Regions from separate parts of the Bacillus stercoris genome, predicted to be linked through region 3. Evidence: riboswitches for the same ligand, from Rfam matches in the RefSeq annotation. Region 3 holds a riboswitch; each other region holds the start of a gene.
What was found. A riboswitch is a leader RNA that binds a small molecule or an ion and turns the genes downstream of it on or off. The one in region 3 is predicted to bind S-adenosylmethionine.

Region 1 (2,268 bases), 1.5 Mb from region 3:
TTCTCAAATGCGATACGAGCTGATCCGCTTTCTCCTCCGCACATTCAAACGATGCTCTCAGCGTCAAATGTGGCGGGATCAGAGAGTAGCTTGGGTCATAGCGCTTTCTGTAAGAGTTTGCAAGGTCTTGGAGCTTTTTTGATGGAAATAAAACGATTCCATATTTCATATTATGTCCCTCCTGGAAATAAAGTATGATAGAGTGTTAAAGCATTTTTTTCAGCGCCGGGGTGATGAGCGGCTGCCAGTATGTCCATTTGTGGTCTCCGTCAAATGGCTCAAAATCATAATCGGAAAGCTTCTTCTCCAGCAGCTGTTTCAGCTCCTGATTCGGTTCTGTAAAGTCCAGAATGTTCCCGTCTGTCGTGTGGACGTCAGTTTCTTTTGTTCCGATTTGGTGATAAATAGAGAGGTGTTTGATATCGTCAGACTGTTTCACGGCTTCTAGCACATGTTTGTCAACATAGGGAGACTGCATGATGATGTTGCCAAACATATTCGGATAATCAAGCGCTGTCATAAGTGACACGGTTGCTCCGAGCGAATCACCGATCAGCGTTCGGCCGTAACCGACCTGATAGGTTGGATACTCATCATCTGCAAAAGGAACGAGCTCATGGGCGATGAACCGTTTATACGCCGAAAATTTTGAACCCTCCGGATGGTAGGTGTTTCTGCGCTCTTTTACATCCTTATAAGGAACACCGATAATAATGCTCCGGTCTATTTCGTGTTTTGACAGCAATTCCTCGGCCTGTCTGCCGATTCTCCCCAGCCTGAAATAATCGTGGCCGTCCTGCGCGATAATGACATGGTATTTATAAAGCGGGGAGTAGTTGGACGGCAGATAAACAAGTAAGGTCATTTCCTCATTAAGCTCTTTTGAAAAGAATTTCTTTTCTTGCACTGTGCCGTTTTTTGGTGCCATAAAAACATTCCTCCAGGACATCACTATACTTTCTTGCATTTTCAATTATTGTACCATGAATTATTAGAAATTTCTCTCTTTAAACGGTTCGGCACACGAAGAAAAAAGTGTTGAAATAAACTGTGAATTGCGCTAATATAAAACAATCAGAAAATTGAAATCGATATTTCTTATCGTGAGAGGTGGAGGGACTGGCCCTTAGAAACCTCAGCAACCGGCTTGTTTTGCATGTGCAAAGCGCCAAGGTGCTAAATCCAGCAAGCGTTTTTTATGCTTGGAAGATAAGAAGAAGCGTTAAACCCCTTCTTCTTATGAAGAAGGGGTTTTTATTTTGAAAAGGGAAGGTGTCAGCTATATGTCACAGCACGTTGAAACGAAATTAGCTCAAATTGGGAACCGTAGCGATGAAGTCACGGGAACAGTGAGTGCTCCTATTTATTTATCAACAGCATACCGCCACAGAGGGATCGGAGAATCAACCGGATTTGATTATGTCCGCACAAAAAATCCGACACGCCAGCTTGTTGAGGACGCGATCGCTAACTTAGAAAACGGCGCAAGAGGGCTTGCCTTTAGTTCGGGAATGGCTGCTATCCAAACGATTATGGCGCTGTTTAAAAGCGGAGATGAACTGATCGTTTCATCGGACTTATATGGCGGCACGTACCGTCTGTTTGAAAATGAATGGAAAAAATATGGATTGACCTTTCATTATGATGATTTTAGCGATGAGGACTGTTTACGCTCTAAGCTGACGCCGAATACAAAAGCCGTGTTTGTGGAAACGCCGACAAATCCGCTCATGCAGGAGGCGGACATTGAACGTATTGCCCGGATTACAAAGGAGCACGGTCTTCTGCTGATCGTAGATAATACATTTTATACACCGGTCTTGCAGCGTCCGCTTGAACTGGGGGCAGACATTGTCATTCACAGCGCAACAAAGTATTTAGGCGGGCATAACGATCTGCTTGCGGGACTTGTCGTGGTAAAGGATGAGCAGCTCGGAGAGGAAATGTTTCAGCATCAAAATGCGATCGGCGCCGTCCTGCCGCCATTTGATTCGTGGCTTTTGATGAGAGGAATGAAGACGCTGAGCCTAAGAATGCGCCAGCATCAGGCAAACGCGCAGGAGCTTGCGGCGTTTTTGGAGGAGCAGGAAGAAATTTCAGATGTGCTGTATCCCGAAAAAGGCGGCATGCTGTCCTTCCGTCTGCAAAAAGAAGAGTGGGTCAACCCATTTTTAAAAGCGCTGAAGACCATTTGTTTTGCAGAAAGCCTCGGCGGGGTGGAAAGCTTCATTACATACCCTGCGACCCAGACGCACATGGATATTCCTG
Region 2 (2,268 bases), 2.0 Mb from region 3:
TAAACGACCTCGGTGTGCGCCCTTTTAATAAGTCGGGCCGCTGCAAGGCATTTGTGTTATATTCTAAAATTCCGCTGTTATGCTTAATTGCGCCGCCCCCTTTATGCAGCCATTGGCCGGTGATCGCCGGAAGACAGGCAATCGTCCTTACAATCATCCCGCCGTTATCGTGATGCTGGATTCCATTTCCGATTCTGATAAAAGAAGGGGAGATTTTCCCATACATTCTTGCCAGCTGATAAATATCTTCAGTGCTGATCCCGGTGATCATTGATACCTTTTCCGGATTATACTGTTTCACGTGTTCACGGAGCTTGTCGTAGCCGACCGTGTATTCAGACAGGAATGCTTCATCGTGAAGGTTTTCTTTAAATAAAATGTGCATGATGCCAAGGGCAAGTGCGCTGTCAGTTCCCGGCTTTATTGGAATAAACCAATCTGCAAGACGCCCTGTCTGATTTTTATGTACATCGATCACGACAATTTTGGCACCTTTTTTTCGCGCTTTTTGGGCGATCGTAATTTGGTGCATGTTTGTGCTGACAGCGTTAATTCCCCAAAAAATAAATAGTTTTGTATGAATGGTTTCCTCAGGATCGATTCCCGCGCTTATGCCCATTGTATATTTATAGCCTTCAGATCCCGCTTTGCTGCAAATCGTCCGTTCAAGCTGGCTTGATCCCATGCGGTAAAAAAAGCGGCGGTCCATTCCTTCAGCTGTCAATTTCCCCATATTTCCGTAAAAGCTGTAAGGAAGTATGCTTTCAGCTCCCTCTTCATCAATCAGCTGCTTCCAGCGGGAGGTGATCGTATCAATCGCCTCTTCCCAGGAAATCGGTTCAAATATCGCTTGGCCTTTCGCGCCTGTCCGTTTAAGCGGTGTAGTCAGCCGCTTTTCATCATAGATGCGCTCCGTCATGTTTCGAACTTTGTTGCATATGTTTCCAGCTGTGACAGGATGATCGGGATCTCCCTGCACTTTCACAATTTTTCCGTCTTTTTTATGTACTAATAATCCGCACTGATCCGGGCAGTCCAGCGAGCAAACGGATTTAAAAATGCCGTTTTGTTGTGTGGCAAAAGATTTCATGGCCCAGTTCCTCTCTAGTTAGATATTTTGTAAGAATTATAACATTTCGGATGATAACGTCAATTCTGAAAAAAGAGATTGACATCAATCTGAGACTTCTTTATGATAAACGTATTCTTTATTTTGAAAATTACATACTCAACATTTTCTATCCAGAGAGGTGGAGGGACTGGCCCTATGAAACCTCGGCAACATTATTGTGCCAATTCCAGCAAGCGTCAGCTTGAAAGATAGGAAAGCAAGGTTTATACCGGTGTCTGCCTGTAACAGAGCGCGCCTATATATGAATCTCTTTCCATCTTCGGAAAGAGATTTTTTTATGAAAAAATACGATGAAAAGGATGTTTTGCACCATGACGGTTTTGGTTACAGCGCCGTACAACGAAGAAGGGCGAAAAGAGCTTGAAAACTTGTTTAGCTCAGTTATTTATCAATCTTGGAAAGAACAAGGCCGGGCATATCGGGAGGATGAACTCATTCAGCTGCTAAAGGCAACAAATGCGACAGGTTTGATTACTGAGCTTGATCAGGTAACAGACAGCGTATTTGCTTCTGTTCCCGAACTTTCATTTGTCGGTGTTTGCAGGGGAATGCCCTCCAATGTGGATGTGGCAGCTGCTTCAAAAAGGGGTATACCTGTTTTTTATACACCAGGGCGGAATGCACAAGCCGTTGCCGAAATGTTTATTGGAAATGTGATTTCCTTTCTCCGTCATACCAGCGCCTCGAATCAATGGCTGAAGGATGGAAAGTGGAAAAGTGATTACCTGCAGGCTTATGTCAAATTTAAAGGAAATGAGCTAACAGGAAAAACGGTTGGCATGATTGGGTTCGGCGCGGTTGGCCAAAGGATTGCAAAACTGCTGACTGCGTTTGACTGTAAGATAAAGTATTACGATCCATACATTCTAGACGATCATCCGCTGTATGAAAAAGCAGCTCTTAAAACGGTGTTTTCAGACAGTGATATCGTTTCTGTCCATCTGCCTCGTACTGAGGAAACACTTGGACTGATAGATCGGCAATATTTTGATTTGATGAAAGAGAGTGCGATTTTCGTCAATACTTCAAGAGCAGTTGTCGTAAACCGTGAAGATCTTTTATCTGTATTAAAAGAACATAAAATCAGAGGTGCGGTACTAGACGTTTTTTATCATGAACCTCCAGAGGAATCAGAT
Region 3 (2,268 bases):
TTATTTTTATTTGATTTAGAATTTTTTGAATACTTTTTGACTTTTTATCCGTACAATAGAGAGTACCAAAACTTTTTTTGGGAGGTATGTAATATGATCCTATTTATTATCATCGCTTTATGCGGCTATCTTCTTTTTTCTTTCAGCAAGGACAATCGCCGCAAACCGCAAAAGACAAGCCCTCTTCCAGCAGCCGCATCTCATCACAACAACCTAATCGACCTTGACGCTATCCGCCAAAAACGCCGGATGCATCTTTCCTAATTCTATATTTCAAACGAAAAGGCTGCGGAATGACGCAGCCTTTTAAAATTATGTTGAGATAGAGCCTGAAACCTTTTTATCCTCTATCCGTAATTTCATACAAGGCAAATCCAAAAGGAGACTTCTGCAATGATCGAGTTATTTATGAAACAAAAAATGTTCTCATTTAAAGATGCATTCCACATTTATGACCGGGATGAACAAGAAATCTTCAAGGTAGAGGGGCGTTTTTTCTCGTTAGGGGATTCATTACAAATGACAGATTCATCCGGAAAAACGCTCGTTTCCATAGAACAAAAACTCATGTCTTTATTGCCGCGCTATGAGATTTCAATTGGCGGGAAAACAGTTTGTGAGGTAACGAAGAAAGTAACGTTTTTCAAACCGAAATTTGTGATTTCCGGCCTTAACTGGGAAATCGATGGTGACTTATGGAGGGATGAATTCCAGCTGACGGACGGGGAAAATGTCCGGATGTCAGTGAGCAAAAAGTGGCTCAGCTGGGGTGATTCCTATCACTTGCAGATTGCAAACGAGGAAGACGTTCTGATTTGCACTGCCATCGCGATCGTTCTTGATACGGTTTTATATAACGATGAAGATGAAAGTATTTTCTAAAAAGCATTGACAATTGATCCAAAAGTAATAATATTAAGATAATTGAAATTTGAATATGAAGTTATACCTTATCAAGAGAGGTGGAGGGACTGGCCCTATGATACCCGGCAACCGCTGTTTCAAACAGAATGGTGCTAAATCCTTAAGAACATTGCGTTCTTGCAGATGAGGCGGAGATTTGATCGTTCAAGCTCTTCCTTACACAAAGGAAGAGCTTTTTACATGCTCAATATTTCAGAAAAGAGGCGAATGACATGGCCCACCAAACGAGTGTTGCAGGACAAAAAACAGTAATACAACGCAAAGCACCTTTCCGCGCCGATCACGTCGGCAGTTTGCTTCGTTCCGCTACGGTGAAGGTAGCCCGGCAAAAAAAAGCGGCAGGTGAGATAACAGCGGAACAGCTTCGCGATATCGAAAATCAAGAAATCACCCGCATCGTGGAAAAACAAAAAGAAATCGGTCTTGAAGTGGTAACAGACGGGGAATTCCGCCGTTCCTGGTGGCATTATGACTTCCTGGAAGGACTTGACGGTGTGGAGCCGTTCATCCCGGCTGAGGGGATTCAGTTCCATAACGCGAAAACGAAAGCGCGCAGCATCAAAGTGACGGGAAAACTCGATTTTACGAGCCACCCAGCACTTGCTGATTATCAATTTTTACATGAAGTTGCCGGTGGCGCGACACCAAAGCTGACGATTCCGAGCCCGAATATGCTGTTTTTTGGCGAAAAGGCGGATAAAGGCATCTATAACGATCAAGAGGAATATTTTCATGATTTGGCCCAAGCGTACAAAAAGGCAATCAAAGCCTTCTATGATGTTGGCTGCCGTTATCTCCAGCTTGATGATACGTCATGGTCTCTCTTCTTTGAGGAAAAAGGCAGAGAGGTTGTCCGGGCGCTCGGAGGCGATCCAGAAACATTGCCTGCCTTGTTTGCCAAAACGATTAACGATGCAGTGGCAGACCGGCCTGATGATTTAATGATCACAATGCACATTTGCCGCGGCAACTTCCGCTCAACCTGGGCGGCATCAGGAGGGTACGACGCTGTAGCGGAAACGATTTTGGACGGCTTAAACCTTGACGGCCTGTTTTTGGAATACGACGATGACCGCTCCGGAAACTTCGATCCGCTCCGTTTTGTGAAACGCAAGGATCTGCAAATCGTGCTTGGCTTGATCACATCGAAATACGGCGAGCTTGAAAATCCAGAGGATATGAAACGCCGTATCAATGAAGCGGCGCGTTTTGTCAGCTTGGATCAGCTGTGCCTCAGCCCGCAGTGCGGTTTCGCCTCTACAGAAGAAGGCAATCTTTTGACAGAGGAGCAGCAATGGGCCAAGCTTCGCCATGTCATCGACATCGCCAACGATGTGTGGAGAT

Region 1: linked by a shared signal. The riboswitch ahead of metI (cystathionine gamma-synthase/O-acetylhomoserine thiolyase) and the one ahead of QA442_RS01795 (5-methyltetrahydropteroyltriglutamate--homocysteine S-methyltransferase) in region 3 are both predicted to bind S-adenosylmethionine.
Region 2: linked by a shared signal. The riboswitch ahead of QA442_RS12530 (2-hydroxyacid dehydrogenase) and the one ahead of QA442_RS01795 (5-methyltetrahydropteroyltriglutamate--homocysteine S-methyltransferase) in region 3 are both predicted to bind S-adenosylmethionine.

The regions. Positions count from the first base shown of each region.
Region 1 covers NZ_CP121861.1:3,087,237-3,089,504, reverse strand. The annotation lists gene QA442_RS16105 (YjcG family protein) at 1-169, opposite strand, end outside; gene QA442_RS16100 (esterase family protein) at 206-928, opposite strand; SAM riboswitch class I at 1,096-1,216, shown strand; gene metI (cystathionine gamma-synthase/O-acetylhomoserine thiolyase) at 1,284-2,268, shown strand, end outside.
Region 2 covers NZ_CP121861.1:2,317,013-2,319,280, forward strand. The annotation lists gene QA442_RS12525 (molybdopterin oxidoreductase family protein) at 1-1,090, opposite strand, end outside; SAM riboswitch class I at 1,236-1,327, shown strand; gene QA442_RS12530 (2-hydroxyacid dehydrogenase) at 1,423-2,268, shown strand, end outside.
Region 3 covers NZ_CP121861.1:337,231-339,498, reverse strand. The annotation lists gene QA442_RS01805 (hypothetical protein) at 1-264, shown strand, start outside; gene QA442_RS01800 (LURP-one-related/scramblase family protein) at 394-882, shown strand; SAM riboswitch class I at 948-1,054, shown strand; gene QA442_RS01795 (5-methyltetrahydropteroyltriglutamate--homocysteine S-methyltransferase) at 1,137-2,268, shown strand, end outside.